Regions from separate parts of the Exiguobacterium sp. UBA7533 genome, predicted to be linked through region 3. Evidence: riboswitches for the same ligand, from Rfam matches in the RefSeq annotation. Region 3 holds a riboswitch; each other region holds the start of a gene.

The links. A riboswitch is a leader RNA that binds a small molecule or an ion and turns the genes downstream of it on or off. The one in region 3 is predicted to bind S-adenosylmethionine.
Positions count from the first base shown of each region.
Region 1: it holds a riboswitch for S-adenosylmethionine, as region 3 does, so the genes downstream of both, B2U10_RS15155 (methionine ABC transporter ATP-binding protein) here and metK (methionine adenosyltransferase) in region 3, are expected to answer to the same signal.
Region 2: it holds a riboswitch for S-adenosylmethionine, as region 3 does, so the genes downstream of both, B2U10_RS03850 (methionine ABC transporter ATP-binding protein) here and metK (methionine adenosyltransferase) in region 3, are expected to answer to the same signal.
Region 4: it holds a riboswitch for S-adenosylmethionine, as region 3 does, so the genes downstream of both, mtnK (S-methyl-5-thioribose kinase) here and metK (methionine adenosyltransferase) in region 3, are expected to answer to the same signal.

Region 1 is NZ_DLMP01000018.1:130,369-138,488, forward strand. It holds gene B2U10_RS15140 (M20 family metallopeptidase) at 1-136, opposite strand, end outside; gene B2U10_RS15145 (MetQ/NlpA family ABC transporter substrate-binding protein) at 159-977, opposite strand; gene B2U10_RS15150 (methionine ABC transporter permease) at 997-1,647, opposite strand; gene B2U10_RS15155 (methionine ABC transporter ATP-binding protein) at 1,637-2,665, opposite strand; SAM riboswitch class I at 2,752-2,855, opposite strand; SAM riboswitch class I at 3,105-3,206, shown strand; gene B2U10_RS15160 (alpha/beta hydrolase) at 3,274-4,032, shown strand; gene B2U10_RS15165 (thymidine kinase) at 4,116-4,730, opposite strand; gene B2U10_RS15170 (DedA family protein) at 4,914-5,564, shown strand; gene B2U10_RS15175 (type B 50S ribosomal protein L31) at 5,600-5,845, opposite strand; gene rho (transcription termination factor Rho) at 5,937-7,310, opposite strand; gene B2U10_RS15185 (C40 family peptidase) at 7,666-8,120, shown strand, end outside.
Region 2 is NZ_DLMP01000001.1:766,126-774,245, forward strand. It holds gene B2U10_RS03815 (anti-sigma factor) at 1-192, opposite strand, end outside; gene B2U10_RS03820 (RNA polymerase sigma factor) at 173-736, opposite strand; gene B2U10_RS03825 (metal-sensitive transcriptional regulator) at 963-1,226, shown strand; gene B2U10_RS03830 (SMP-30/gluconolactonase/LRE family protein) at 1,406-2,212, shown strand; gene B2U10_RS03835 (MBL fold metallo-hydrolase) at 2,339-3,067, shown strand; gene B2U10_RS03840 (alpha-glucosidase) at 3,130-4,740, opposite strand; gene B2U10_RS03845 (aminotransferase class I/II-fold pyridoxal phosphate-dependent enzyme) at 4,889-6,076, shown strand; SAM riboswitch class I at 6,139-6,243, shown strand; gene B2U10_RS03850 (methionine ABC transporter ATP-binding protein) at 6,328-7,341, shown strand; gene B2U10_RS03855 (methionine ABC transporter permease) at 7,331-7,996, shown strand; gene B2U10_RS03860 (MetQ/NlpA family ABC transporter substrate-binding protein) at 8,024-8,120, shown strand, end outside.
Region 3 is NZ_DLMP01000001.1:514,550-522,669, reverse strand. It holds gene B2U10_RS02595 (glucose-6-phosphate isomerase) at 1-507, shown strand, start outside; gene ytkD (RNA deprotection pyrophosphohydrolase) at 681-1,154, shown strand; gene B2U10_RS02585 (alpha/beta hydrolase family protein) at 1,126-1,890, shown strand; gene B2U10_RS02580 (EAL and HDOD domain-containing protein) at 2,057-3,310, shown strand; gene pckA (phosphoenolpyruvate carboxykinase (ATP)) at 3,337-4,905, opposite strand; SAM riboswitch class I at 5,140-5,266, shown strand; gene metK (methionine adenosyltransferase) at 5,395-6,603, shown strand; gene B2U10_RS02565 (GNAT family N-acetyltransferase) at 6,741-7,229, shown strand; gene B2U10_RS02560 (serine aminopeptidase domain-containing protein) at 7,308-8,012, shown strand; gene B2U10_RS02555 (class I SAM-dependent methyltransferase) at 8,063-8,120, opposite strand, start outside.
Region 4 is NZ_DLMP01000002.1:263,182-271,301, reverse strand. It holds gene mtnA (S-methyl-5-thioribose-1-phosphate isomerase) at 1-829, opposite strand, end outside; gene mtnK (S-methyl-5-thioribose kinase) at 826-1,992, opposite strand; SAM riboswitch class I at 2,070-2,173, opposite strand; SAM riboswitch class I at 2,379-2,480, shown strand; gene B2U10_RS05470 (2,3-diketo-5-methylthiopentyl-1-phosphate enolase) at 2,551-3,741, shown strand; gene B2U10_RS05465 (2-hydroxy-3-keto-5-methylthiopentenyl-1-phosphate phosphatase) at 3,738-4,397, shown strand; gene B2U10_RS05460 (methylthioribulose 1-phosphate dehydratase) at 4,394-5,014, shown strand; gene B2U10_RS05455 (1,2-dihydroxy-3-keto-5-methylthiopentene dioxygenase) at 5,031-5,567, shown strand; gene B2U10_RS05450 (arsinothricin resistance N-acetyltransferase ArsN1 family A) at 5,693-6,181, shown strand; gene B2U10_RS05445 (MBL fold metallo-hydrolase) at 6,242-6,997, shown strand; gene B2U10_RS05440 (pentapeptide repeat-containing protein) at 7,046-7,684, opposite strand; gene B2U10_RS05435 (DNA polymerase thumb domain-containing protein) at 7,861-8,120, shown strand, end outside.

The sequences.
Region 1 (8,120 bases), on a different contig from region 3:
GCGAAGCAAAGAATTCCTCGTTACCGATTTCCGGCGTCGCATGAATCCGGTGGCTCGTCTCAAGATACGATTCCCTTTTTTGTTCGATGTCCTGCTCAATCGTCTCTACCCATGTCGTGCGTACTGGTGTCGTCATGCTATCCACTCTCCTTTAGAATTTATTCGCCGATGTCGCTTAGTGGAACGAACGTCGGGATCGAGCTACCTTTATATTCTTTTTTGATGAAAGCCGCGACATCTTTTTGTTGGTAAAGCGACGCGATCTTTTTCAGTTCTTTTTTGTTCTTGTCTTCCGTCCGTGTCGCGATGATATTGATGTATGGTTTTGCTGTCTCGTTCTCATGGACGATCGAGTCCTTGATCGGATTTAGTCCTGCGTCAACAGCAATACCGTTATTGATGATCGATGCAGCGACGTCCGGTAAGACGCGTGGCGTTTGTCCCGCGACGATCGGAACGATTTTCAGTTTCTTCGGATTTTCAACGATCTTATCGACCGATCCATTGCCGTCGAAGTCGTCCGGTAATTTGATCAAACCTGCTTCTTGTAGTAATAAGAGGGCACGTCCCATGTTCGTCGCTTCGTTCGGAACAGCAATTTTGCCACCGACTGGAATATCTTTGACGTCCTTATATTTATCCGAGTAGATCCCCATTGGTGCAATGACGGTCGTCGCAATCGGCGACAGCTTCAACTTATGTTCCTTCTTGAAGGCGTTGAAGTAGGAAATCGTCTGGAAAGCATTGGCGTCGATCTCACCCTCAGCCAGTGCCATGTTCGGCTGGACATAATCGGAGAACTTGACGAGCTCGATTTTGATGCCTTCCTTTTCCGCTTTTTTCGCGACGTAATCCCACACTTGAGTGTCTGAACCGCTGACCCCGAGCTTGATCGTCTTTTCTTCTTCTCCTGATGCTGAGCACCCGGCAAATAAAATCGTCGTTAATGTTGCTCCAATCGCTACTGCTTTTTTCATGGCTGAATCGCTCCCTTGATTAATGTCTTCTGATTTTTCGTGCGACGATGTTGCCTGTCGTCTGTAAGCCTTGGACTAAGATAACGAGAATCCCGACCGTGATGATCATGACTTTCGTGTCGAACCGTTGATAACCGTACGTAATTGCTAAGTCACCCAGTCCACCGCCACCGATAGCACCTGCCATCGCTGATGCCCCGATCAAGCCGACTGTTGCAATCGTTAAATTAAGGATTAGGGAACCGAGTGCTTCCGGCAGAAGGAAGCGGAAAATCGTTTGGAATGGCGTCGCCCCCATCGCTTCTGCTGCCTCAAGGACACCTTTGTCGACTTCAAGTAAGGAACTCTCGATCAGCCGTGCCATATACGGGGCGGCATAAAAGACGAGTGGAACGATGGCGGCTTCTGTTCCGATCGACGTCTGGACGATCAACCGTGTCAACGGGATGATCGCAACAAGTAAGATGATGAACGGAATTGAACGGAAGATATTGACTATACTGTTGAAAAATGTGAACAGCGGGACGTTCTCGAGCAATGCCCCTTTCCGGGTGACGACGAGTAGAATGCCGAGTGGTAAGCCGATCAAGGTCGAGAATAAGAGTGAGACGGATACCATCGTCATCGTCTGCAGGAATGCCGTCCAGATATCACTGTAGTTAACTAGCATCAGCAAGCACCTCCTCGACGGTCACCTGTGCCTGATCGATGTACTGTAAGGCTCGTTTCACTTCAGCCGTCTCACCGATCAGTTCAACAAGTAATGTACCGAACGGTGTTTCCTGCAACTCCGTGATGCTACCGTGCAGGATGTTGACATCGACGTCGAAGCGTTTTGCGACTTGCGACAAGAGTGGTTGTCCGGTGTGGTGTCCGAGAAAATGAATCTTATAGATCGGATGCGCATTCCGTGACTCGATCAACTGACGAATTGATGCTGGAATTTCATCATGCATGACGGAGCGGACGAAGTTTTTCGCTGTCTCGGTCTGCGGATTTGAAAAGACATCAAAGACTGTTCCTGACTCGATCAGCTTCCCAGCTTCGATGACGGCGACCCGGTCACAAATCTCCCGGATGACACCCATCTCATGGGTGATCAAGAGAATCGTAATCCCGTATTCCGCATTGATGCGTTTTAATAACTGGAGGATATGATGTGTCGTCTGAGGATCGAGTGCTGACGTCGCTTCGTCACATAAGAGGACGGATGGTTGCGTCGCTAGTGCCCGGGCGATGCCGACACGTTGCTTTTGTCCGCCGGATAATTGATCCGGATAATGATCCGCCTTGTCTGCGAGATCGACGAATTCGAGCAATTCCGTCACCCGGCGACGAATCTCGTCTTTCTTGACACCTGCGAGAACGAGTGGTTTCGCAACGTTCGTAAAGACCGTGTTCGCATTCAATAGATTGAAGTGTTGAAAGATCATCCCGATCCGCTGTTTCGCTTGACGTAATTTTTTGGGTGATAGTTGTGTTAAATCTTCCCCGTCGACCGTCACTGTTCCTGACGTCGGTCGTTCTAACAGGTTGACGCAGCGGAGCAATGAACTTTTTCCGGCACCGCTAAAGCCGATGACACCGAAGATTTCGCCTTTCTCGATCGTCAGGTCGACACCGTCGAGTGCTGCGATCGTCTGATCCTTCGTGACGTACGTTTTTTTGACTTGATGAAATGCAATCATTCCGCTTTCCCCCTTCATTCAACAAAAAAGGTCCCTTCTTGAGAAACAAGAAGAGACCTGGATCCGCGCAGTGGCAGAATCCACTCCACTCATCTCTCAGACATCTGTCTGATGGAATTGGCACAGTGCTCACAATGAGTCTGTTGCCGAGGTTTCGTAGGGCCAGTCCCTCCACCTCTCTGGATAAGTATTGCGGTATGAAATTCGTATGTGTGTTGTTGCGTTGTTGCTTATGTCGTAAAACTAATTTTTACATTACGGGTCGAACCTTTAAAAGTCAACCAACTTTGCAAAAATAATCCATTTGTCGCATATCGATTGAGTCATAAGTTATGAGTTAGCTGAAAGAACAAATCACGATTCGTCCAGAACGATTTGACAAGGCATTTTCGGTCGTGCTACCATCGTTTCAATGATTAATCCGACAATTCCAATATGATATTTATCAAGAGTGAACGAGAGACCTGGCTCTATGACTTCACGGCAACCTGCAATCTGTAAGGTGCTCCGACCAGCAAAGCGCGGCTTTGGATGATACGGTGAAAAACTCGTGGGCGTCCAAGCAGTGACGTTGACGAGTTTTTTTCACGAATGGAGGAAAAATAGTAATGATGAACTATCCTGTATTGACTGGTGCTGAAGCATTTTATCTTCAAGGTGGACCGATCGGCATTTTAATCTGTCATGGTTTTAATGCGACCCCGCAAAGTGTTCGGGACGTCGGTGAGGCATTTGCTGCTAAAGGATTCACTGTCTATGCTCCACGTTTGCGTGGTCACGGGACGAACGTCCGTGAGTTCGAACAATCGACTGCTCGATGTTGGAAGCAGAGCCTGCAAGACGGCTATGCACGTTTACAAGAAACATGCGATCAAGTCTTCGTCATCGGTCAATCGATGGGCGCGACGCTCGCACTATCGCTCGCCGCTGACGGGATTCCATTTTCAGGCATCATTACGATCAATGCCGCTCTCTCCGTTCCGTCTTATGAAGCACTGTCGTTTGAAGATGGTCCACAATACCTACCTGAAGGGGCACCGGATATCAAACGGTCTGCTTTCGAAATCATCTATGACCTCGTTCCGAGTCGTTGTGCATTCGAACTCGTCCGCTTGATGGATGAGACGAAAGGACGCCTTGGATCGATCCTTCTACCGACATTGATTCTTTACTCGGCGACCGATCACGTCGTTCCGCCGTCGAGCTCGGATTACCTGCATCAGCATATCGGGACGAATGATAAACGAATCTACTGTCTCCTTAACTCGTACCACGTCGCGACCCTCGATCATGATCAGGATTTGATCGTGCGTGAGACGATTCGTTTCATCGAACGCTCGAGTCGTTTCTCACAGGAAACGGGATAATAAAAAAAACAGCTATTCGTCTTCACTTAGAAGCGAACAGCTGTTACATCAAAGGACGACCATCATCGGTTCGTCTTTTTTGTTTATCCTTTTTGGTGCTGCATCGTTTGGAGCGGCTTCGGCTTTCCTGGCACTTCATGGCAGTGGCGGCACCGTGGCTCATACGATTCTGAAGCGCCGACTAAAATGATCGGATCATCATAGTTCGCTGGTTTTCCATCAATCAAACGTTGTGTCCGGGAAGCCGGATCGCCACATGAGAGACAGATCGCCTGAAGTTTCGTCACAAATTCTGCGCGCGCCAGTAATTCTGGCATCTTGCCAAATGGCTCTGCCCGGAAATCCTGATCGAGTCCTGCACAAATGACGCGTTTTCCGTCTTGCGCAAGTGCTTCGATGACTTGAACGATCTCATCATCAAAGAATTGAACTTCATCAATTCCGACAATTTGTGTTTCTTCCGCTACTGCTGCATAGAGATCACGACTCGTCGCCATTGGAATCGCCACGACGGAATTTCCGATGTGAGAGACGACATGCTCTTCATGGTACCGGTCATCGATTGCCGGCTTGAATACTTGAACGGGCAGTTTGCCGTACTGTGCCCGTCTGACACGACGAATCAACTCTTCCGATTTCCCGGAAAACATACTGCCACAAATTACTTCGATCCAGCCGTACTGATTTATTACATGCATCATCGTCCGACACCGTCCTCTAAAAATAGTCACTTTAACGAGTATAGCTCGAAACGGTATTGAGAAAAAGGGTTGACTTCCGGAAATCAAAATTCATTTTTTCTTTACCTAGAATTTTTGTCCTTTCATTCCAACCTTCATCCATTTCCTGTACACTAAAGAAGAAGATTCTCGCGAAAGAAGGTGTCCCCGATTCATCATCTCTTACATGACATTCTGCACCAATATGGCGCCCTTGGTCTTTCCGTCCTTCTCGCAGGTGGTATCGTGGGATTGCCGGTTCCTGATGAGACCTTGCTCGTCCTGTCCGGTTTTTGGATGCATCAAGGCAATCTACCGCTGTTCGGTACGATTCTTGCCGCTTACGCTGGCAGTTGCATTGGAATGACGATTAGCTACGTGCTGGGCTTAAAACTCGGCATGCCCCTGTTGCATCGCGTCGGACCAAAGATGCGCATCTCAGAAAAACACATTCTCTCCGCTGAAGCCGGATTTCGTCGTTACGGCAAATCGGTCTTGATCATCGGTTACTACATACCTGGTCTTCGCCAACTCTCTGCCTTTTTTGCAGGTGTTTCAAAAATGCCGTTTCGCATTTTTGCGAGTTACGCGTATACAGGTGCTTTGATTTGGGTCAGTGTGTTCTTGGGCGCCGGCTACTTTGTTGGTCGTCATATCTCGTTCCATAAAGTCGTCGACTACATCTTGGCACATCCAGATGCTATGCCGTACTTGATCGGGATCGTCGGCGGGATTGCTTTCTCGTTCGTCTTAAAGACGTACCTTACGTACCGTTCGCAATTCAGCCTATACAAAAACAGCCTGCTTCCGTAATGGAGGCAGGCTGTTTTTTAAGAACCGGCAAGTAATTACTTGCGGCCGTATTTTTTGTTGAAGCGATCGACACGACCATCTGCCGCGTTGAACTTTTGACGACCTGTGTAGAATGGGTGCGAGTCTGAAGACACATCCACACGGATGAGTGGGTACTCGTTACCATCTTCCCAAGTGATCGTTTCGTTCGAAGAACGAGTAGAACCGCTTAAGAATTTGTACTCAGTCGTTGAATCCATAAATACTACTTTGTTGTAGTTAGGGTGAATTCCTTGTTTCATGGTTGATTTCTCTCCTTCCGCCCTGGTCCATTTGCTGAGCCAGAGTAAGTTACCTTCCTATACTAAACGATTTTTTTACGCGTCGCAATAGTTATTTTTCCGTCGTCGTTTCCTTCTTGACGGTACGCGGTTTAGCAGGTGCACGTCGGACCGTCTTCTTCTTTTCTTTCTCAAGTTCAGCAAAAAATTCTTCATTATTTTTCGTGTCGCGAATCTTACGCAGGAACGTATCGACGAACTCGTTCGACTCGTTCATCGTCCGACGAATCGTCCAGAGCGCATCGAGTTGCTCTTTTGGAAGCAAGAGTTCTTCCTTCCGCGTACCTGATTTGCGAATGTCGATTGCCGGGAAGATTCGGCGTTCCGACAGCTTACGATCGAGATGTAGCTCCATGTTTCCTGTTCCTTTGAATTCCTCATAGATGACGTCATCCATGCGGGATCCCGTCTCGACGAGTGCCGTCGCAAGAATCGTCAAACTGCCACCATGTTCGATGTTTCGCGCCGCACCAAAGAACCGTTTTGGTTTGTGGAACGCTGCTGGGTCAATCCCCCCTGAAAGCGTCCGTCCGCTTTGCGGCACTGTTAAGTTATACGCACGAGTCAAACGCGTGATCGAATCCATCAAGATGACGACATCTTTTTTATGTTCGACAAGTCGCATCGCCCGTTCAAGGACAAGTTCAGAAATCCGGACATGGTTGTCCGGTGTTTCGTCGAACGTTGAACTGACGACATCTGCTCCCGGAACCGAACGCTCGATGTCCGTTACTTCCTCTGGTCGCTCATCGATCAATAGAATGATCAGCTCGACATCCGGATGATTCTCTTGAATCGAGTTCGCGATTTCTTTGAGGAGTGACGTCTTCCCTGCTTTTGGTGGTGCGACGATCAAACCGCGTTGTCCAAACCCAACCGGTGCAATCATATCCATGACACGAACCGATAAATGACGCGGCTCTGTCTCAAGACGCATTAAACGATCCGGATAGATCGGTGTCAGCGCCGGGAAGAACAAACGGTTACGCGCTGTATCCGGTGCTTCGCCGTTGACGGCTTCCACACTAAGTAATCCTTGGAAACGTTCGTTTTCCTTCGGTGGGCGTACTTTACCTGTGACGACATCACCATTACGTAGATTGAAGCGTCGGATTTGAGAAGCGGCGATATAGATATCTTCAGAGGATTGGGAATAATTGATAGGGCGAAGGAAGCCGAAGCCACCATCGTTTTGCATTTGTGGATTACCAGGGATGACTTCAAGTACCCCTTCGAGGAAATAAAGACCTGTTGATTCCGCCTGTGCTTTTAGAATCTTGAACATCAACTCACGCTTACGGGCTTCCCGATATTGCGGGACATTCTTCGTCTTTGCGATTTCATATAATTCTTTTAATGTCAGCTGGCTCAATTGAGCCAAAGTATAGGAACGTTCAGGTTTATCTTTTTTATCAGTTGTTGGCATGTTTTTCACCTATTCTTTATAAATTCAACTGCATTCAGCATACTTCCATACATACATCAGGAGGTATGTAATTTCTTTCGTGAACTAAAGGTATCATATTTTTTTAAATTCGTCGTCAACAATCCTTTGCGTTTCTTACTTTGTAATATTCAAGGATATTATTTCAGTTATGTTACAAAAGCATCTATTTTGTCTTCTAACTGAAAAAACGTTTTTAAGGGCGCGCATGCTAAGATATTCCTGCAGACAAAATTCTTACACAGTTGTAAGGTTCACTGCTTAATCACACACTTAATGATTTCATCATATAACTTACGGACGCAACACACTACATTAAAACGGAGGAATTCTTAACATGAAACGTTTTCTAGCATCGATCGCGACAGCAGCCTTAGTGGTTTCAGGTTTTACATCAGTGGGTACAGGTAAAGTTGAAGCAGCAACAGTCACGAAAGTCAAGATCACGGACAACGGTCTTCGTGTTCGGACAGCTCCTTCTACGAAAGCAAGCATCGTCGGGAAAGTCAACGCTGGTCAAGTCTTTACATACAAAGGCAAATCAGGCAGCTGGACAAAAATCTCATACGGCGGTAAAACACGTTATGTCTTCTCACAATACACAAAGACATACAAATCATCTTCAAGCGCTAAAAAATCAACAAGCACATCTTCTAAACGGACGAAAATCCTGAACGAAGCAGCAAAACATAAAGGTACACCATACGTATGGGGCGGAACAACGACTCGTGGATTCGACTGCTCTGGTTTCACAAGCTACGTTTACAAGAAAGCGGCTGGTAAAACATTGCC
Region 2 (8,120 bases), 250 kb from region 3:
TCGTGCTTTCATACCTGCAGGAACGGGTCGCTCCGGAAGCGATTCAGCGATGGGAAGCATGAGTTCTTCCATTTCTAAAAGCGCTTCACGACATTCTTCGCACGTCGCAAGATGCGCTTCGAACGCGTCGCGATCAGCTGCGGATAATGTTCCATTAAAATAATCGATTAAGTCATGACAACGTTCTTCCATCTCGTTCCCTCCCATCCATTCGTTTTCGTAATGCTTGAATCGCGCTCCTGATTCGCGTCTTGACCGTTCCAAGAGGTAAATCGAGCTGCTCTGAAATCTGTTGTTGCGTCATCCCCTGGAAGTAAACGAGTTCAATCAGCTCTTGCTGTTCTGGCTTCAATTCACTAACCGCGCCGCGTACTTCAGCAGCCGTTTCCCGCTGCATGACCGTCCGCTCGACCGGCTCGTCGTATCCACCATCCCGATCTTCGACTTCGATCGTCGGTTGTCGTTTTTCACGACGGAGACAATCGAGTGCCGCGTTACGTGTAATCGTTAAAATCCACGATGAAAACTTTCCTTTTTGTGTATCAAAATCAACACGACCATTCCAAATCTTCATCCATACTTCCTGTATGACTTCTTCGGACAACCGGTCATTATTCGTAAAGCGATGGGCGAATGAAAACAATAACCTCTCGTACTTATCGTATAATGTCTCGAGAGCTTGCTCGTCACCGCTACGCATCAGATGATAAAGCGATTCATCGGATTGAGTGTGCATCCTTCTCCTCCTTCTGACGTCAGCCCTATCATATAGTATACGTAAGCTGACACCAAATCGTTTTCGATTTCATCCATTTTCTAAGTAAAAAACTTCACCACATCCATATTCCCTCATTCTATTAAAAGTATAGCTTAAAATTCTGCTGAATTGACAGCGATACCGTAATGGGCATAGCATAAAGATACTACATGACGTCAGGTCAACGGGAATCGGAGGAATAAAGATGGATTATGATCGGAAGATGAAAAACCGTGTTAGTCGGATTGAAGGACAGCTACGAGGTATTTTACGGATGATGGAAGAAGGGCAAGATTGCCGCGATGTCATCACCCAGCTCTCCGCTGCCCGTTCTGCGATTGACCGGACGATCGGCGTCGTCGTTAGCTCGAATTTGATCGAGTGTGTCAAGGAAGCAGAACAAAACGGCGATGGACAAACAGAAGAACTCGTGAAGGAAGCGGTCAACCTACTGGTGAAAAGCCGCTGACGTCACGTTCATACCGATAGTCTGCTTTGGAAGCAGGCTATTTTTTTAAACGTTTCTTTTCCCAAAGTCGATGCGAGTGTACACCTTGACTTAGGTTTGATTGCGTATCAAAACAGGTATACTAAATTGTTATTACTTGGACAGCATGTAGAGCCGTCCGCTTAGGAGGAAGAGTACTCATGACCGTTTCCCTATTCATTGATATCACGTGTAAGACAGGTGAATCTCCTGTTTACGACGCAAAAACAAAACGCTTTTATTTCGTCGATATTCCGAATCAACTGCTCTTTTCATATGATCTTGTTACAGAAGCACTTAAACCATATACGTTGCCAAGCGCTATTACATCGATTGCCTTGACGGATGCTCCGGACTTATTGCGTGTCACATCAGCACATGGCTTTGGCACGTTCGATCTCAAGGAAGGTCATCTGTCTCTCGAACATCAATTGTCATTACCGGATTCTGATCGGATGAACGATGGCAAGCTCGATCCGACCGGACAATATGTCGCTGGTAGCATTAATGAAGAAGACGGTAAAACAGCTGGGCTGTTCCGTCTGCGTCATGACGGTTCCATCGATGTTTTACACGAAGACTTGACGAACTCCAATGGACTCGTCTGGTCAGAAGACGGCAAGACGCTCTATCATATTGATACACCAACGAAAAAAGTCTATGCCTTCGACTACGCTCCCGATGCCCCACTTTCGAATAAACGCGTCGCCGTTGATCTCGAAGAGGAAGAAGGATTCCCGGATGGTATGACGAAGGATGCTGAAGGTCATGCTTGGATCGCACATTACGCCGGATCATGTATCACACGTTGGAATCTTACGACGGGCGAAAAACTGGATCATGTCGACTTCCCTGTCTCGAATCCGACATGTCCGATTTTTTACGAAGATCGCTTACTCGTCACAACAGCTGCCAACGGAGATGATGCACCACATGCCGGTGCTGTCTTCGCTGTGACATTTGAATAATTAGCATGGGAGGGATCATCTAGTAATAGATGGTGCCTCTTTTTACACATAATCCGTCTAGACGCCTATTCAAAAACAGACGATACTAAAGAAGAAGTCTATTTACTTTTTGAAGGAGTGAAGCCGATGCGTGTCACGATCATCGAACGTTTACACCAATTGCAGACGACCCCATCCTTTTTCCCGGTCAATTGCTACCTGTTTGAAGAAGCAGACAGTTTGACATTGATTGACGCCGGACTCGGAATCAACGCAAAGGCGCTTTATCACTATATTCGAAAGCAAGAAAAACCGCTCGGCGCGATTATCCTGACACACGCACATGCCGATCATGTCGGCTCGCTCGATTTCCTTGCGAATGCCTTTCCTCTCGCTCAAGTCTGCATCAGTTACCGTGATGCCGCATTGCTCAGTGGGGACGAGACGCTACGCGAAGGCGAAACGACCCCCTTAAAAGGCGGTATTCCGAAAAACATCAAAACACGTCCAGATCGATTGCTCGAAAGTGGTCAACAAGTCGGTAGCCTCAGCGTCATCGCCTCGCCAGGTCATACACCTGGTTCGATTTCTCTTTGGCATGAAGGTAGTCGGATGCTGATCGCCGGAGATGCCTTTCAGACACAAGGGGGACTCGCTGTCTCCGGTGACGTCCGTTGGCAATTTCCGTTCCCAGCACTTGCGACATGGGATCCGGACGTTGCTCTTCGCTCCGCCGATCAATTAACGGAACTGTCTCCAGATATTCTTGCCGTCGGACATGGTCCCCTCATCCTTGGACCAAGTTACGAGATGCGCCAAGCCGTCGATCGATTCACGCAAGTCTTACAGACGAAAAAATCGTCACCTTTCAAATAACACACGAAAAAACATCCGCGACGCGTTCCTGACACGTCGCGGATGTTTTTTCGTCCAGCAGTTCAATTCTGTTCTGTAACAGTATGTCGATATACACGTGCTTCATAAGGACGTAGTTCATCCGAGATATCTGGATAGTTCGACACAAGCAACTTATCTTGTGATAAAACGAAGGCAGTTTGCATCGGTTCATCATGCACGTTGAGAACGATCCGCCACACTTCTCCCTCTAGTTCCCGCTCATAGATGTAGAGATACGGATCATGAAGAGCTAAGTCGCGATACGTACCATAGACCATGATTGGATGATCCTTTCGCATCTGAATCAATGCTCGGTAGAAGGCAAGTACGGATGATGGATCGGCTTCTGCTTGCGCGACGTTGATGTCCGTGTAATTCGGATTGACCGCTAACCACGGTTTCCCATTCGTAAAGCCTGCCGCGTACGTACCGTCCCACTGCATCGGCGTGCGGGAGTTATCGCGTGCGAGTAACTGCATTGACGAGAGTACGACCTCCGGATCCTCGCCGCCAGCGACGCGCTCTTCATATCGATTGCGAAAGGCGACGTCTTGATAGAGCGACGGATCCGAGAAGCGAATCCCCGTCATCCCAATCTCTTCTCCTTGATACACGTATGGAATGCCAGGTAATGTATGCAACATCAAACCGAGTAGTTTCGCACTCTCGACTCGGTATCGTTCACTGCCGAAGCGGGTCACTTGTCGCGTATGATCGTGGTTGTTGAGAAACTGTGAATTTACGCCTAACGGATACAAGACGTCATACCATCGTTTCTGAATTTCCTTGAAACGTAAAAGATCCATCGCCTCCATGTCGTCCGCGATTTCGAAGTGAAACAGCGTTCGAAGTTCTTCACGTTCTTCACTGACATATAACAGACCGTCTTCCGGACCAACGAACGGAATCTCACCGACCGTGAACAAGTCTTTCCCGGCAAGGACGTTCGCATGCATTTCCTGAAGGAAGTCGTGCACACCTGGTTGATTCCCGAGATACGATAGATTAAACGGATTGACGACATCCTCAAGCGAACGTTTTTTGATCAAGTTGATGACGTCCATCCGGAAACCGTCAATCCCTTGAGCGATCCACCAGTTCATCATGTCGTAGATCGCTTGCCGGACAGCCGGTTGTTCCCAGTTTAAGTCCGGTTGCTCTTTTGCAAAAGAATGGAAATAATATTGTTTGCGCTCTTCACTCCACGTCCACGGGCTCGGCGCAAAGTACGACCGCCAATTGTTCGGGGGAGTCTCTTTCGTTCCATCTTTCCAGATGTACCAATCATCCTTGTCGTGGATTCGGTCCCGCGACTGACGGAACCAGTCATGCTGGTCACTCGTATGATTGACGACCAAATCAAGAATTATCTTTAAGCCGCGTGCGTGAGCCGCTGTGATCAACTCTTGTAGATCGCCCATCGTCCCCGCCTTGTCCATGATCGTGTAATAATCGGCAATATCATAGCCATTATCGATGTCTGGAGAACGGTAACATGGATTTAACCAGACGATATCGACACCAAGCGATGCGATGTAATCTAGCTTGTCGATGACACCTCGCAAATCACCGATGCCGTCCCCATTCGAATCCTTAAAACTGCGCCAATAGACTTGATAGACGACTGCTTCTTTCCAGCTAGCTCGCTTCATCTCCTCACTCCTCTCCCTACTCTCTATTCCCGCTCCACATATCTGTACCTGTTTATTGGACGATTTTTTTGAATTTCAAAAAAGTTCTTTTCTTTTGACTGAATATTCGTTATCCTTGACGACAATACTACGAAGGAGGCACACATCCATGAAACATTTCGCTCCATCCATCGCCATCGATCGGCTTCCTGCTCCCGTTTTCGCTGAACTTGCGAACCGGATCGGTGCTGTGAAAGCTGCCGGACATGATGTCATCACCCTTGGTCAAGGAACACCCGATCAAACGACGCCCGTACATATTCTCGACGCCTTGAAACAGGCGATCGATGAGCCAACAAACCTTCAATATCCACCATTTCGTGGACATGATTTTCTAAAGCAAGCCGTCGCGAGCTTTTATGCCAACGAATTCGGCGTCACGATCGATCCGGCAACCGAGGTCGCAATTCTTCTCGGTAGTAAAGCCGGAATCGTCGCCTTACCACAAACGATCGTCAATCCTGGAGAAGGTGTCATCGTCCCGGATCCGGGGTACCCGGATTACCTGTCTGGAGCAGCACTTGCTGGTGCTTACCCGATTACGCTTCCATTGCTTGAGAAAAATAACTTCCTGCCGGATTACGATTTACTTGATACGACAGATGTCGAGCGCGCCCGGATGTTGTTCCTCAATTACCCGAGTAATCCGACAGGTGCGACAGCGACAGCAGAAGCCTTCGAACAGACAGTTGCCTTCGCGGATGCCCATGATATTTGTGTCGTCCATGATTTAGCCTACGGTGGCATCAGCTTTGATGGTCCCACACGAAGCTTCTTGCAGACGGAAGGGGCGAAAGATGTCGGAATCGAGTTGTTCTCACTCTCGAAACGCTTCAACATGTCTGGCTTCCGAATCGCTTTCGCAATCGGAAATCCGTCCGTCATCTCAAGCATCGAGACGTATCAGGAACATCTCTACGTCAGTGCCTTCACACCGATCCAACATGCAGCGACCGTTGCCCTGACGAGTGACCAAACATGTGTCCGTGAGTTAAGTAGCTTATATGAAACACGACGCGATGCATTGTTTACGAAACTCGATGCAATCGGCTGGAGTGGACCACGACCGGGCGGTTCCTTCTTCGTCTGGCTCCCCGTGCCGGAAGGATACACGTCCCAAAGCTTCACGGATCATCTGCTTGACGAAGCACACGTCGCCGTGACCCCTGGATCATTCTTTGGTGAATACGGCGAAGGATACGTGCGGATCAGCTTAATTGCTGACGTCGAACGGCTAGAGGAGGCCGTCGACCGAATCGGAACGCTCAACCTGTTCCGGACACCTGTTGCGGAATAATTCTGAAAAAACATTTGACAGATGGGAATCATTTCCGTTAAAGTAAATCCCAACAGCATAACTACTTATCGAGAGCGACCGAGGGATTAGGCCCAACGACGTCCGGCAACCACCTATCAGGAACGGTGCCACATCCTACAGAATGGATTCATTCTGAGAGATAAGTTACGAAATCTTACACTTTCGTCGCTTTTTTCTGGTTGCTCTGCTACTAGGAAAAAGCGACTTTTTTTGTACAAGGAGATGAGCAAATGATTGAATTCAAACAGATTACGAAACGGTTCGTCCGAGACCGGACCCCGATTTTCGCATTACGGGATGTCGATTTGACGATTCAAAAAGGAGAAATCTTTGGGATCATCGGTGAATCCGGTGCCGGTAAGAGTACGTTACTTCGTCTGATCAACGGTCTCGAGCATCCGACACAAGGAACGGTCAAGGTCGACGGTGTCTCGCTCGGTGGGATGTCAAAAGCAGATTTGCGTCAACTTCGTTTGCGGACAGGAATGATCTTTCAGCATTTCCAATTGATCCAGTCTCGTAATGTCGCAGATAACATTGCTTTCGCACTGAAGGCTGCTGGCGTCAAACGAGCAGATTTTCCGGAACGGATCCGTGAACTCGTCTCACTCGTCGGACTCGAAGGATTCGAAACGAACTTCCCGAGTCAGTTGAGCGGCGGACAGAAACAGCGCGTTGGGATTGCCCGGGCACTCGCGAATGATCCAACCGTCTTGTTATGTGACGAAGCGACCTCTGCCCTTGATCCGGTCACGACGCTGCAGATTTTAGATTTGTTGAAAGATTTGAATGAACGACTCGGATTGACGATCGTCCTCATCACGCATGAGATCGATGTCGTCAAACAGATTTGCCATCGTGTCGCGGTCATGTCGCAAGGGGAAGTCGTCGAAGTCGCCTCTACATACGATTTGTTCAGTCAAGCCAAACATCCGGTGACACAACATTACGTCGACACGGCACTCCAGATCGAGCTACCGGAACGCATCTTGCAAGCGACACCGGGAAAGATCATCCGCCTGCAGTTCACGGGCGAGAAGACCGGTGAAAGTACGTTATCGGAAGCCATCCGTCGATACGATATCTCGGTCAGCATCCTGCACGGAAAAGTCGATTACATCCAAGACGTCGCTTTTGGTGTCTTAATCGTCAGCTTGACGGGATCCTCCGATCAAATCGCACCTGCCCTCGACTGGCTTGCGGCGGAACTTCATACACTCGAGGTGATTCAGGATGTGGCTTGATCGTATACAAACGATGTTACCCGAGTTGTTGAAGGCACTTGGTGAGACGGCGTGGATGGTTGGCATTTCGCTTGCCTTCGCATTGGTCGTCGGGATTCCACTCGGGATTCTCCTGTTCGTCACCGACCGCGGTTTATTCTTTCAAAACATTGCCATCCGACGTGTCCTTGACTTCGTCGTCAACATCGTCCGGTCCTTGCCGTTCATCATCTTGCTTGTTGCTCTCATTCCATTAACGAAATTCTTGCTTGATAATACGATTGGTCCGACAGCAGCATCCGTCAGCCTCAGTGTCGCAGCGATTCCGTTTCTCGCACGACTCGTCGAAACATCACTGCGTGAGATTCCACCTGGTTTGATCGAAGCAGCGGAAGCGTGCGGTGCGAAACCATTACGGATCATCGTCAGTATCCTTTTACCAGAAGCACTCCCCGGCATCATTCAAGGCATCACGCTAACGACGATCAGTTTGATCGGCTTCTCGGCGATGGCTGGGATCGTCGGCGGCGGAGGTGTCGGTGACCTCGCGATCCGCTTCGGCTATTATCGCTATGATAATCTCATCATGATCGTGACGATCGTCGTCCTCATCGTCATCGTCCAGAGCATTCAAGCACTTGGCAATCAACTGGCGCGAAAAACAGACAAGCGCTAATTATACATATAAAGGGAGAGTTGAATCATGAAAAAACGATATGCCTTTTTAGCGACAGCCTTACTTGGTGCAGGAATCCTCGCAGGATGCGGAGACAGCAGCGCTGATGAAAAAGACAAGACGA
Region 3 (8,120 bases):
GAGTGGTGGAAGCAATTGTACGGCGAATCTGAAGGAAAAGACTTCAAAGGGATCTTCCCAGCAGCAGTTGATTTCTCGACCGATCTTCATTCAATGGGACAATATGTCCAAGAAGGTCGTCGTGATCTGTTTGAGACAGTCATTAAAGTCGGACAAGCGCGTCACGCGTTGACGATTGAAGAAGACGCTCAGGACCTTGATGGATTGAACTTCCTCGCAGGACAGTCGATTCAGTTCGTCAACGATAAGGCAGCAGAAGGCACATTGCTTGCGCACACGGACGGACAAGTTCCGAACCTGACAGTCGAACTTCCAGAGATGACACCGTATCACCTCGGATTCCTGTTCTACTTCTTCGAAAAAGCATGTGCGATGAGTGGTTACCTCCTTGGAGTAAATCCATTCGATCAGCCAGGCGTCGAAGCGTACAAGAAAAATATGTTCGCTCTTCTTGGAAAACCAGGATTCGAAGCAGAAAAAGCAGAACTCGAAGCACGTTTGAAGTAATACAAAACGACAGTCGATTGTTCCTTAGTGGAACATCGGCTGTTTTTTTTACGTTCACGAGATGAGGACGAGTAATCATTTTCCAGATTTATAGGCAATCCTAGCGTTTTCACTTTTAGAATACCCGTGAAACAGGTAAAGTGAAGTTAGAAGAAGAAATGAGGTGCACGTACGTGATTACATTCTTGGATTATTATCAAAATCAAGTGGAGTTAAGTTTTGAGGACCATCCGTTCTCGGATCGCCCTCTACATGTGTGGGTCATTGCCGTGTACGAAGGGAAATGGTTGCTGACCCATCATAAGCAACGCGGATATGAATTTCCGGGTGGGAAGGTTGAACCGGGTGAAACGGCAGAAGAAGCCGCACGTCGTGAAGTGATGGAAGAGACAGGCGGAAAAATCGATTCCTTGAAGTACATCGGGCAATATCGTGTTGCCGGAAAAGGGGATACGATCATTAAAAATATCTACTTCGCGCAAATCGAATCGCTGTCATCCCATTTGGCTGTAGATGAAACAGATGGTGCTTTTCTGTTCGAGGAACTCCCTGATCGTCTCGATACGAACCGACAATACAGTTTCATGATGAAGGACCGCGTCCTTCCGGAGACACTCCGTGTACTTAGCGAACGCCGATTGGTTTGAACTTCCGCGGCAAGGTCCGTTTCGGACGTTTCGGATGTTCTATACGACGACAGACGGGGAGCGCGTCGGTGCCTATATCGTACTTCCGCAAGTCGCGAACGGACAGGGAATTCTCTACTTGCGAGGTGGCACACGATCTATCGGAATGGTTCGACCGACACGGCTGCTCGCGTTCGCGCAGGCTGGTTTTTTCGTCATGGCACCTTTCTATCGGGGAAACTTAGGCGGAACAGGAAAAGAAGATTTCGGACATCGGGATGTCGAAGACGCATGCAGTGCTTTCGATTGGTTGCAACAACGTGTCTCGCATGTTCATGCATTCGGATTTTCTCGTGGGGGGCAAATGGCATTACTCCTGGCTCATCATCGTCCAGTTTCGCGGACGGTGTCGTGGGCAGGCGTGACCGAGTTGACATGGACCTACGAGGAACAGAAGACGATGCAAAAGATGTTGCGTCGCTATACGGGGGGGACACCAGACACCGTACCTGAGGCGTATAAGGTGCGCTCGCCGCTTCATGTCGCTCCTCAAGGTGAAGTATTATTGATTCATGGTGCGTATGATGAGAACGTTCGTTTACGACATGCGACGGCTTATGCTGCACGTCATCCCGACCAAACCCTGCTTCAGACTTATGCGTATGCACATCAGTTCCCGATCCATGAAAAATTACGTGTGACGCGTGATATTTTGACTTGGTTCGAGACAGGCATTTGGAACCGATATGATACATGATTCAAGCAATACGACGTTTGTCGTATTGCTTTTTGTATTTTGGAAGATGAAGCATAGAGATTGAAAAAACAGACCATTGATACATTGTAAAAAACAATAATCTCCTAAAAAGTAAACTTTGATATAATAGAAACCATCTGAGGACAATGGAGGGGGCAGGAGAACGATGGATATCTTATTAGCACGTCAACCCATCGTTAATCGAGTTGGATCAATTGATGCATTTGAATTATTGTATCGTTCGATTGAACAAATGACTATTTTTGATGGGGATTTAGCGACGATGGATGTATTGACGAATACACTCGTCCATATGGGGGTGGAACATGTCGCGGAAGGAAAAAAACTTTTCGTCAACTTTACGTCAGATTTGTTGAAAAGTGATCTGATTCATTATTTAGATCCTAACCGATTCGTCATTGAAATTTTAGAGACAGTTGATATTGATACTGAAATGTTGTCGGTTCTGCATAGTTGGAAAGAAGCAGGCTTCACATTAGCACTTGATGATTTTGTGACAGATTTACTTCGACAGCACGGAGCGGAATTGTTTGCGTTGATCGATTTAATTAAAATCGACATCGAGGCAATTTCCCCTCGCGAGCAAAGTGCCATTTTGCATATCGTTCGACGTAATTATCCTCATATTAAGATGCTTGCTGAACGTGTCGAGACGCACGAGGATCATACACGTTGTCTTGATATGGGGTATGACTGGTTCCAAGGCTATTTTTATGCTAAACCGATGCTGATGAAAGGGAAAGCTGTTCCACCACAATTGCCGGTGTTGTTAAAGATGCTGAAGTGGCTTGATACGGATGAGAAGTACGATGAAGTCATTGATGAAATCGAAGCCAATCCGTATATCAGCATCCAGGTATTACAACTAATCAATTCTCCGGGAGTGGGATTACGCAATACAGTTAGTTCCGTTCGTCAAGCGATCTCACTACTTGGCTTCGCTCAACTTAAAAGCTGGATTTCGTTGATTGTCTTACGTGAAATGAAGCTCGCAAGTCCTTATGAATGGTCGAATGAGTTGCTGCGTTCTTCCTTACATTGCGCAAAGCTCTGTGAGTTGTTTGCAACAGAAACAAGGACGCTGCAACAAGAGAGTGCCTATATGATCGGCTTGTTATCGCATATCGATGCGTTATTGTCCGTTGATATTGACGACATCATCGATCAATTGCCAATCGAGGATTCCTTGAAGATTGTCCTCCAAGGAAAAGACCATCCGTTCCGGGATTGTCTAGTGCTTGCGATCAGCGCAGATCGCGGTGATTTCGAACAGTTCGAATTGCTCAGTCAACGGTTAGGTGTATCACTTCCGCGAGCATATGCGTTACTTACGGAAAGTCAGGAGTGGCTTATGCAAAAAGAGATGCATCTTCAAGAAGAGACAGATGCCATTCTATAAAAAAAAGAGCCCTGAGGCTCTTTTTTTTATAGACATGGACCTGCTGACTTGATCGCATCCGTCGCACTTTCGAAACGAAGGAAATTATGTTGGAATTTCTCAGCAAGCGAACGCGCTTGTGTGTTGTATTCGTCAGGATTTGACCAGACGCGTACCGGATTGAGTAATTCACTTGGAACACCAGGAACTTCAAGTGGCATATGAAGTCCGAAGATTGGGTGCTCTTCTGTTGGAATCGCTGCAAGTGTTCCGTTGACGGCAGCGTTGACCATCGTCCGTGTATACGATAGCTTCATTCGACTACCTGTCCCGTAAGCACCGCCTGTCCAGCCTGTGTTGACGAGATAAACGGTCACACCGTGACGATCAATCAGTTCTCCGAGCATCGTCGCATACTTTTCAGGTATCAGTGGAAGAAATGGTGAACCGAAGCATGTCGAGAACGTTGCTTCCGGTTCCGTGATACCACGCTCTGTTCCAGCAAGTTTTGATGTATAACCTGATAGGAAATGATACATCGCTTGTTCTTTCGTCAATTTACTGATCGGAGGCAAGACGCCATACGCATCAGCCGTCAAGAAGACAATCGTCTTCGGATGACCAGCCCGTGATGGAACAGCGATGTTATCGATCGCTGTGATCGGATAAGCAGCACGTGTATTTTCTGTCAACGATGTGTCATCGTAATCAGGATGACGAGATTCATCGAGCACGACGTTTTCAAGGACAGTTCCGAAACGGATCGCATCAAAAATTTGCGGTTCTTTTTCGCGTGACAGATTGACCGTCTTCGCATAACATCCACCTTCAATGTTGAAGACGCCATCATGCGACCAACCATGCTCATCGTCACCGATCAATTGACGGCTATCGTCTGCTGACAGGGTGGTCTTACCAGTACCGGATAGACCGAAGAACAAGGCGACGTCGCCTTCGTGTCCGACGTTTGCTGAACAGTGCATCGAAAGGACATTTTCTTGTGGTAAGAGGTAGTTCATGACGGAAAAAATCGATTTTTTGATTTCGCCCGCATATTCGGTTCCGCCGATCAAGACGATCCGGTGTTCAAACGACATGGCGATGAATGTCTCGGAATTCGTTCCGTCAACGGTAGGATCTGCTTTGAAATGTGGCGCGTAGACGACCGTGAACGGTTCGAAGGCAGCCACTTCAGGATACTCGCGTAAAAAGAGTTGTTTGGCAAACAGGTTATGCCAAGCGTATTGTGTGAGCACACGAACCGGAAGGGTGAAGTGCGTATCTGCCCCAGCAGCAGCTTCTGTGTAGTAGAGCTGATCGGCTTCGTTCATGTAACGAAGAACCTTTTGTAACAATTGTTCAAATTTGTCTCCATCCATCGGTTGGTTAACATGACCCCAATCAATGTGAGACTCGCAGGAAGAATCACGGACGATGAACTTATCTTTTGGTGAACGACCTGTAAATTTCCCCGTTTCTACAGATAGTGCGCCGTTCTCAGCAAGGACACCTTCTTCGTTTCGAATCGCATGTTCGACAAGTTCAGCAACAGATAGTTGTTTGAACACATGCTCTTTCTTGAGTAGTTCTTCGATATTCAGGACCGTCATCGGCATCCTGACCCCACCTTTCCCCTACGTTGGTTTTGGCTCACTGCATTTAGTATGACACATTCATTATATATGACATACTAAAGGGAGCGCAATCATTTTCTAGTGCTGATTTCTATTTATCTGGAAACGCTTTCAGCATTAATAGTTTAACATCTCTTTTAAAAAGTTTCGACTAGAATTTGAAACCTTGCTTGACAGAGTAGGTACAACTTTATATCATGTAATTCGTAACGGATACTCTTATTCTGAGCAGGTGGAGGGAACAAGGCCCGAAGAAACCCGGCAACCGTCCTACATTAATTCATATATTAATGAGGGAAAAGGTGCTCTCCTGAAGCGAAGTAAACACTTCGAACGATAAGAGGGTAAAGGAAGAACGCACAACCTTTCCCTGACCATTTTTTGGACTTGGAAAGGTTTTTTTCATTTTACCGTCCCACTCAACTAGGGGAAATGAGTACACCGTCAAATTCTTTTTTGGGAGGGTCATACATGACAAACCTTAATCGCCGACTATTCACGTCGGAGTCAGTCACTGAAGGTCATCCAGATAAAATCTGTGACCAAATTTCGGATTCAATCCTCGATGCGATTCTTGCAGCGGATCCAAACGCACGTGTTGCGGCAGAAACTTCTGTTACAACAGGTCTCGTTCTCGTTGCAGGTGAGATCACGACATCCACTTACGTCGACATTCCAAAAGTCGTTCGTGAAACGATTCGTGAAATCGGCTACACACGCGCGAAATACGGTTTCGATGCGGATACATGTGCTGTATTGACATCGATCGATGAGCAATCAGCAGATATCGCTCTTGGTGTCGACCAAGCGCTTGAAGCACGTGAAGGTAGCATGTCTGATGCAGAAATCGATGCAATCGGTGCAGGAGACCAAGGTCTTATGTTCGGTTACGCAACGAAAGAAACACCAGAACTCATGCCACTTCCAATTTCGCTTTCGCACCGTCTCGCACGCCGTTTGGCAGAAGTGCGTAAAAACGGTCAACTCGACTACCTTCGTCCGGACGGAAAAACACAAGTCACGGTCGAATACAACGAGAACAACGAGCCGGTTCGTGTCGATACGATCGTCATCTCGACACAACATGCGGAAGAAGTTACGCTTGAGCAAATCCAAGCTGATTTGAAAGAACACGTCATCACACCGGTCATCCCGGCTGAATACATCGACGCAGCAACGAAATTCTTCATCAACCCAACTGGTCGTTTCGTCATTGGCGGACCACAAGGAGATGCTGGATTGACTGGTCGTAAGATCATCGTTGATACGTATGGTGGATACGCACGCCACGGCGGTGGAGCATTCTCAGGTAAAGATCCAACAAAAGTCGACCGTTCAGCTGCATACGCAGCACGTTACGTCGCGAAGAACCTCGTTGCTGCAGGTCTTGCAGACAAAGCAGAAGTTCAACTTGCGTACGCAATCGGTGTCGCGCACCCTGTATCAATCGCAGTTGATACATTCGGCACAGGAAAACTTCCTGAAGCACAACTCGTCGAATTGGTTGCTGAAAACTTCGATCTTCGTCCGGCTGGAATCATCAACATGCTTGATCTCCGTCGTCCGATCTATCGTCAAACAGCTGCATACGGTCACTTCGGTCGTACAGATGTTGAGCTTCCATGGGAGCAAACAGATAAAGCAGCAGTTCTTGAAGAACAAGCAAAACGTTTCGCATAATCAAAAAGTCCGGAAATCCTACGTGGGTTTTCGGGCTTTTTTGTTTCCGCGGAACTTTGCAGGAAACGAATGTTTTTTCTAGAAAAGGGTAAAAGTACATGAGTCGATTTGTATGAGTATAAAGGGGGGTTCCGATTATGGAAATACGCGAAGCTATTCCAGCTGATGCAGGACGTATTCATGACATTGCTATCACATCTTGGTTGGATACGTATGAAGAAATCTATTCCGAACGTTCGAAAGCGCATTTCGTGCAGGAGGCGTATCCGCAAGAAGAAGTCGTTCGTGCGATCCGGACGGCGGAAGAAGCACGGGGAGAGTATTTTTATGTCGGAATCATCGACGAGGAAATCGTCGGTTTCATTCATGCTGTTGATGTCGAAGGAACATGGGAAATCATTCGACTTTACGTCTTGCCGGAATATCAGCAAAACGGAATCGGAAGACGTCTGATTCGTGAACTCGAACGACAAGGAGCCGTCCCACTCGAAGTCTACGTGGAAGCACGTAACTATAAGGCGCGTCAATTCCTGACCTCATTTGGTTTTGAAGAACTTAGTGAGATGACGGAAGAAGTGTTTGGGCAAGCGGAATCAGTCGTTCGTCTTCGCCATGTTGCCTCGTGAAATCCGTCTCGGGACGGTTTCGTTTGCGTTTGAAATAAGGTATCGTGAAAAGGAAGTATGAAGTGAAGAGGTGAGTTTGTGGTTGAACAACCAACAGGAATCATCGTATTAGTCTATCCGTTACAACTGCGTGCCCGTCCGAGTGAAGCTTTGATTCGAGTACTCGAAAGAGAGTATGAAGTGCTACTCGTCGACGCACCACGTCGCATTTCGTTTGAAGAGCACGGTCAACTGTTAAAAGAAGCATTACGCGAAGCAGGAAAACGAAAGCTACCGATTCATATCATCGCCTGTAGCATGGGGGCACTCGTCGTCAATCGTCTGTTGCAAGAATATGAACTACCAGTCGCAAGTCTTGCGTTCGTTTCACCATTGTTTGATTGGCATCCGTCGAAACAACTCGGAGGTGTCAAACAAGTCTTCGCGAGTGCGTTTGATCGTTTCCGTCCCGATGCGCCACTCGGTACGTTGCCGTTTGGTCAAAGTACGGAAGATACCGTTCGCATCGGTGAACTGACGTATGCGCAGTACCGGGAAATCGAAGAAGAGATCGTCGTACATGACGAGGAACGAAAAAAACTGCCTCGTGTAAACTTGGCTTGTTTTTATGCACCAGACGATCAGTTCGCAGACGTCAAACTGACACTCGAAGTATGTCGGAAAATGGGTGGCGATCAGATTTACTTACAACGTCTACACGGTTTCCCGCATTTCAGCTTTGAACGGTTGAATACACGGTTTGCGGAAAAATTATTGTTGTTTTTTAAATTAGTCGAAGAATGAAAAAAGTGATGGTTTCCATAGCGGAAGCCATCACTTCTTTATTTCTACTGTCAGCGCACTTTTTTCTCGATCGCGATGATGAACGGTGGATGATTCTGTTGATTCAAG
Region 4 (8,120 bases), on a different contig from region 3:
GTGAGAAATCAAACGTCGAGAGCGGTGCTGCGACGTAAAACGGGATACCGAAAGCTTGAGCGAGTAATGCTAGTTGGAACGTTCCGATCTTATTCGCCGTATCTCCGTTGCGTGTAATCCGGTCCGCCCCGACGATGATTGCATCGATCTGTTTTTCTTTCAGCGTATGGGCGACCATGTTATCTGTAATTAGCGTGACATCGATGCCGGCACGTTGTAGCTCCCATGTCGTCAGTCGTGCTCCCTGCAGTAATGGTCGCGTCTCACTCGCAAAAACAGATAATTCAATGCCGCGTTCTTTTGCGATATAGAACGGCGCAAGTGCTGTTCCATAAGCAGCGGTCGCAATCGATCCAGCATTACAGATCGTTAGGATCCGGTTACCTGACTGGAACAATTCAAGTGCGTGAATCCCGATTTGACGTGACGTCTGCGCATCCTGATCGTATAAGGCAATCGTCCGCTGCTCGAGCCGTTCGCGGATCTCTTCTACCGACGTCCCGTCTTGAATGATTGGATTCAATTGATCAAGGACATTTCGTAAGTTAACAGCCGTCGGTCGTGTCGCGAGTAACGTCGCTGATGTCTCAAGCAAGGCTTGCTTATAGATCGACAGTTCTGCTTCAAACCGGTACGCCTCTTGAACGAGTACGAATCCGCCAAATAAACTGATCGCAGGCGCCCCTCGGACGCGCAGTTGTTTAATCGCTTCGACCGCTTGTGCAAGATCGGTAATGACTTCATAGTGTTCTTCCTGCGGTAGACGTGTCTGATCGAGAATCGTCAAGACACGGTCTTCATAACGAATACTTTGAACGAATGTACTCATCGGCTAAGTTCCTCCGTTACGTCGAAGTTTCGTAAATCATCAAATGTCCGGCATTCGGTCCGACGTTTGATTAACGCCGATCCTAAACGTAAAGCATGTTGTTTTCGTTCTAGTCGTTCCGTCATAGAACTAATCGTTTCTAAATCAGCGACTGGTGCGAGTCCGATCGTCCGACGAATCAGTTCGCAACCGGCAAAGCCAAGGGCATCCTGCAAGATCGTGCTCAGTACATCGTCGACGAGTCCCGATGTCCGGAATGGTTCGACGGCTTCGCGTTCCCATAAGGCGCGGAACGTCGAAGCGAACGTCAGCCAGAACGTATCGATGTCGCGAATCCGGGCATCACGAAGTGCTGAATAATCCGGGTATGCTGCAAAGAATAAGTGGGCGATGAACTGTCCGACATCAAATCCGAATGGACCATAAAAGGCGAATTCTGGATCGATGACTTTCGTTTCCGTTGCCGAAGCAAAGATGCTTCCTGTATGTAGATCGCCGTGTAGCAACGCATCTCCTTTCGTGATGAAAAGCGCTTCGAGTTTTGCGACTTCGCGTTTCAACTCATCGTCCGCCCATAGACGTGCCACCTCTTCTTCAAGCCCGGCTTCAATCTCGTTCGTCTCCGCGTCATGGAACGGATCCGTGAAGATTAATTTTTCCGTGATGTCGCACAAGTCCGGATTGTAGTACGTTCGGGCGACACGTTTTTTTTCAACCGGACCAAGCGCAAAGTCCGATGTATGGAATAAAGTCCGAGCGAGATAAGAACCAATATGTTCCGCAAGCAACGGATACTGTTCACCTGCGAGTAAACCGCTTCGAACGATTGTCAGATGTGAAAGATCTTCCATGACCGTATACGCCTCGTCGTGACTAGCATGAAAAACACGCGGTACGAACGGCACGGCATGCCGGGCGAATTCACGGAGTGCGGATTGCTCGATCCACGCCCGCTCGAGTGATAGTGGCCAGCTTTCACCGACGACTTTCGCGTACGGAAGTGCTTGTTTTAGAATCAATCGATGTTCACCTTCTCGAATTCGAAAGACAAGATTGAGATTGCCGTCGCCAATCTCTTCTGCTTCGACGGCTCCGTCGCCGATCAGTCCTAGTGAGCGGACCCGTTCGATCGCGTCCTGTTCTGTAAATGCTTTGTATGTCATCTCAGTTCCCCCTGTGTGATACACGAAAAAGCGCCTCTTTTCGTCATCGAAAAGAGGCGCAGGAAAGTCACTGCGTCCTCTTATCTCTCAGACGAAACGTCTGTTGGATGTAGCACCGTGCCAAGTGGTCGGTTGCTGCGGCGTCATCGGGCCAATTCCCTCTGCCAACTCGCGATAAGAGTCGTATGTAGTTGTCGTGTGTGATATTGATTTGAATCTTACGCAATCCTCTTCCCTGCTGTCAAATCGAAATCAAGCAGAAACGGATATCGTTTTTGCTCCATATATAGAAAGAGTATTTTCAAAAAAATAAATTTTCTAAAAATAGTTTGACAAGTCGTGACTCTCATGTAAAAATTGCAATTAGATTTCACAATTTCATCCAATTCTTATCAAGAGCAGACGGAGGGACAAGCCCTACGATGTCGCAGCAACCGACCTTTTGGCACGGTGCTAATTCTTGCAGCTACTAAGCTGACAGATAAGAGTCCACGTTCGAATCATTCATGGTCTCTTGTCGCTGACAAGAGACCATTTTTTTATTGAAGGAGGAAAGACATGGCTTACATCACAGCTACTTATCAATTGACCGCCCGCGATCGACTGGAGCAACGCGCCGAACAACTCGCGCTTGGTCTGACGGTTGGTTCCTGGACGGAGCTGAATCATCTTGAGCAACAACAACTCGCCTCATTCAAAGGAGAAGTCGTACATACGGAAGAACGCGACGGTAAAGGCTATATCACGATTCGTTACCCGGAACACAATGTATCGCGCGACTTTTCTGCGATCTTGACGACCGTCTTCGGGAAACTCTCACTCGACGGTGAAATCAAATTAACAGAACTGCTACTACCCGATACATTCACGTCGGATTTTCCAGGTGCGAAGTTCGGGATCGAAGGGGTTCGTTCCTTGATTGGTGTCGAAGATCGTCCACTGTTAATGAGCATCTTCAAAGGGGTCATCGGACGCGATTTATCGTTCCTTCGTAATCAACTCGAAGGACAACTTGCTGGTGGGATCGATCTCGTCAAGGACGATGAGATCTTATATGACAATCCGTTGACACCGACGATTGATCGGGCACGGATCGGACGTGAGGTTATCGATGCTCATTTCCACCGGACCGGTAAACGTGCGTTGTATGCGATCACACTTAGTGGTCCCGTCTTTACGCTCAAGGATCAAGCCAAACGATTGATTGACGCTGGAGCAACTGCTTTCTTGTTGAATACCTTCACATACGGACTCGACGTCTTACGTGAATTGGCAAGTGATCCGGAGATCAACGTTCCCATTTTCAATCATCCGGCTTACAGCGGTGCATTGATTGCTAGCCCGAACCACGGTGTTGCAGCGCCTGTCTTACTTGGCACATTACCGCGCGTTGCTGGTGCAGACTTAACACTATTCCCGTCACCTTACGGCAATGTCGCTCTTCCGAAGGACGTCGCCCGCGGCATCGCGGTCGAAGCGACTCGCTTCGGTCAGACGAAAGCGATTTTCCCTGTCCCTTCAGCCGGTATTCACCCAGGACTCGTTGCTCAACTCGTACGCGACTTCGGGATCGATTCCGTCATCAACGCTGGTGGTGGCGTACATGGTCATCCGCAAGGTGCTGCGGCTGGTGTTATCGCTTTTCGTCAAGCACTTGATGCGGCACTCGCAAATGAATCCCTATCGAATGCTGCGTCACGACATGAAGAATTACGAGTCGCGCTCGACGCTTGGGGGATCAAGTCATGACCTTACGAATTCTTTGTGACTTCGACGGTACCGTAACGATGCAGGATAACATCATTGCACTCATGGAGGTATTTGCGCCAGTGAATGACTTCGAACCGTTGAAACGTGGCGTGCTCGACCGGACGTTGTCGATCCAAAGTGGTGTCGGGCAGATGTTCGCGCTTCTGCCGTCCGGCGGTAAAGCGGACTATCTTGATTTCTTGATGGAGCGCGCTGTCATTCGCGAAGGATTTTCGGAGTTGCTTCAGTACAGTCGTCGTCAAGGAATCCATTTTTCGATTGTTAGCGGTGGAATGGACTTTTTCGTCGAACCGATCTTAGCACCGTTCCTCGAGCAAGAGCAGATTTACTGTAACATTGCCGATTTCAGTGGTCCATTCGTCCACATCGATTGGCCACACGCCTGCGATGCCCATTGCACGAATGGATGCGGATGTTGTAAAACATCCGTTGCCCGTACATTATGCAAAGACGATGACGTCATCATCGTCATCGGTGACTCAGTGACGGACTTCGAACTCGCAAAACAAGCGGATCGTGTCTATGCCCGTGATTATCTGATCACGTTGTGTGAAGAAAATGATATCGCCTATACACCTTTTGAGACGTTCCACGATATCGTTCATGATTTAGCACGATCGGAGGTGACGATATGACATTCATGCGACGGTATGAAGAACTACGCGCCATCAAACAAGAACTTGCAGCGCGCGATTGGTTCCCTGGTACGAGTGGTAACCTCGCCATTCGGACGTCCGGTATTCCGATTGAATTTCTTGTGACGGCAAGTGGGAAAGATAAGCGGCAGACGACTCCTGACGACTTCGTTCATGTCGATGCGACCGGTCAATTGATCGGCGAGCAATCCGGGCGCCCTTCTGCTGAGACATTGCTCCATGTCGAAGTGTTCAACCGAACGAACGCCGGATGTTCCCTGCATGTCCATACGATTGCGAACAATGTGATTTCGGAGTTATATGGCGATCAGGGAAGTATCACCTTCTCCGGTCAAGAAATCATCAAGGCACTCGGTCACTGGGAAGAAGATGCGACGGTCACGGTGCCGATCATTCCGAATCACGCGGACATCCCGACACTCGCTGCTGCTTTTGCGCCATATGTCACAGCGGACAGCGGTGCCGTCCTGATTCGCAATCACGGAATCACGGTCTGGGCACCGACCGCCTTTGAAGCAAAGAAACACCTCGAAGCCTTCGAGTTTTTATTCAACTATACGTTGACGTTGCAATCATGCCGTCAATCTATCTATTAAAAGGAGGAATCATCTCATGGCAACAGTCTTATTCCAAGAAACAAACACACGGTATACGGATCAAACGGAAGTCGCTGACTTCCTCGCATCGCGCGGCGTTCTTTACGAACAATGGGACGTCTCAAAACTACCAGCACCTCTCGTCGAGAACTTCACACTGACGGATGCCGACAAACAAACGATTCTCGATACGTTCGCTCCAGAAATCAAAGACGTATCAGAACGTCGTGGATATCAGACAGCTGATATCATTTCACTTTCGGATACGACACCGAACCTTGACGAGTTGCTCGTCAACTTCCAGAAAGAACATCATCACACGGATGATGAAGTCCGTTTCATCGTAAGCGGTCACGGCGTCTTCGCGATCAAAGACGAAGAAGTCGGCTACTATAACATCGAACTCAATCCTGGTGATTTGATTTCTGTTCCTGTCAATACACGCCACTACTTTACGCTCCAAGAGGATCGGAAAGTCGTCGCTGTTCGAATTTTCGTCACGACGGATGGCTGGGTTCCAATTTACGAGAACGAGACATCCACGGTCTCTTAAGAACGACAAAAGCGTTGATTTCTTCTATATAAGGAGAATCGGCGCTTTTTCTTATCTCACAAACATATCACTACATCGACACGTAACAGATATAATGAGGGAAAAGCGATTGGGGAGTGAGCAACATGCATATTCGTCCTGTAACGGAACATGATTTACCCGCCGTTCTATCCATTTATAATGAAGGCATCGAAGACCGAATCGCAACGCTTGAGACGGATCGAAAAGATTTATCGTTCATGACCCAGTGGTATGCAGAGCGTACGCATCGCTACGCTGGATATGTCGCAGAAGATGAGACAGGTGTCCTCGGCTTCATTTCTCTTGATCCGTATAACCCGCGTCCTGTCTATGCGACAGTTGGTGAGATTTCCGTCTACATTACTCGAACACATCGCGGACAAGGGATCGGGACACAGTTGTTAGAAACTGCCGAACAACATGCGCGCGATCATCAGATGCATAAGCTGATTCTCTTTACCTTCCCGTTCAATAAAATCGGACAAAAGCTCTACATCCGTTCCGGATTCCGGATTGTTGGGACATTTAAGGAACAAGGTCGCTTGAACGGCGAATACGTCGACGTCATGGCGATGGAGAAACGCTTACGATAGGATTCATTGAATGCCAGACGGGGAATAATCAATCCGAGTCATTGAGAGAGGATGAACCTAATGGATATTCAACAAATTCGTAATGCGACGCTTGTCGTCATGTATGCCAATCAAGTTTTACTGATTGATCCGTTTCTCGGCGAAAAAGGCAGTTTACCTCCTTTCGGTCAAACGCCGAATGCCGTCGCCAATCCACTCGTCGACTTACCGGTCGATGTTAAGACACTGCTCGATCCTGACGCTGTCTTCGTCACGCATCTGCACGCGGATCATTTCGATGATGCTGCAAAACAATTTCTACCCAAGCATTTGCCATTCTATGCGCAGCAAGAAGAAGACGCACGGCAAATCCGAGAAGCCGGCTTCACGAACGTCTCTTCCTTCGATTCCGGTGTGACGATCGGTGATATCCAGGTCCATCGAACAGGTGGACAGCATGGTGTCGGTGAAATCGGTGAACGAATGGGACATGTCTCCGGACTCGTCCTCACGCATCCGGACGAACCGACGCTTTATATCGCAGGTGATACGATCTGGTGTGACGAGGTCGCACATGCGATTGAACAACATACACCAGATATCATCGTCGTCAACAGTGGGGCTGCCCAGTTCCTGACGGGAGAACCGATCACGATGTCGCAGCGTGATCTCCTTGCCGTACACGAAGCAGCAGCGGAAGCAACGATCATCGTCTCGCACCTCGAGTCCGTCAATCACTGTCTCCTGCGGCGCGACATGATTGCTGACTTTTTAGCTGCTTTCCACCTCTCTGCCCATTTCCTCATTCCGGAAGATGGCGAAACGATGTCATTTTAAGAACAAATCAAAAGTCTCTTTTCGAAATTCATCGAAAAGAGACTTTTTTCATGGAATGACCAATCCTAATAATCGAGCGAAGGCGACTGCTTGTTCTTCCGTAATGACTGCGCCCGGTAAAAATCGCGGATCGATTGTGATACCAGAGAGTTCCGTCTGCCGGAGATCAAGACCTTTTAATGGTGTTTCAATCCATTGGCTATCAGTAAGCCGGACCGCTTCGAGTTTCCAATGGGTCGGTTTCACTTCGAAGAACTGTGCTTCTTTCATCGTCGTTTCACTCCAATGCTGATGACGGACAGTACTACGAATGAACTGGGCATAGTCTGCGAGTCCTTCTTCGATCGTCAGATGATCAAGCGTACAATCTTCAAACTGAACACCCGTCATCCGGCATCCGACGAAAGACACGCGGTGAAAACGGGTTTCTTGGAAGTGACATCCTGTTAAGTCACATTGCTCGAAACGAATATCTTCGAACGAACCGCGGTCAAAGGTGAGGTTCGCGAACGAGACATTTTGAAAACATACTTGATAGGCATCGATACGCTCCGTCAGTTCGACAGGCATCGACTCCTTTTCATAACGTGCTCCTTTCAGATATGGATCGTCGATTTCGACTTGATCGAACGTCTCTGCTTGAAGCGTTTTCGGTAATTCTGGTAAACGGATAACGATCTCTTTCATAGAAATTCCCCCTTTTTCTCTCCTTTAGTGTATCAAACTCCTCTTGCATAAGGGTCAATCGTTCGAATTCCCTCTTTTTTCAACAGTTTTTTATTTTGAGACACTTTGAGACCATGCTATAGTCAAAGAAAATCAAAACAAGAACATATGTTCTTTTATGTAAAGGAGTGATTCAAATGTTTCCTTCCGTCGTTTTACCACAGAATAAACGTATTTTTTGTGTTGACAGTGTTTCCTTCTACGCCAGCTGTGAATGCCAGTATCGCAATCTCCCTCCCTTAACGACACGTCTTGCGGTCGTCTCCGATTTAAAACGAAGCGGATCTGTCATTCTCGCCGCTACTCCCGCCTTAAAAGCGCTTGGAATCAAGACAGCCGGTCGACTGTACGAAATCGAGCAATTACCCTACGCCATTCGTCGTACGATTCAACTCGT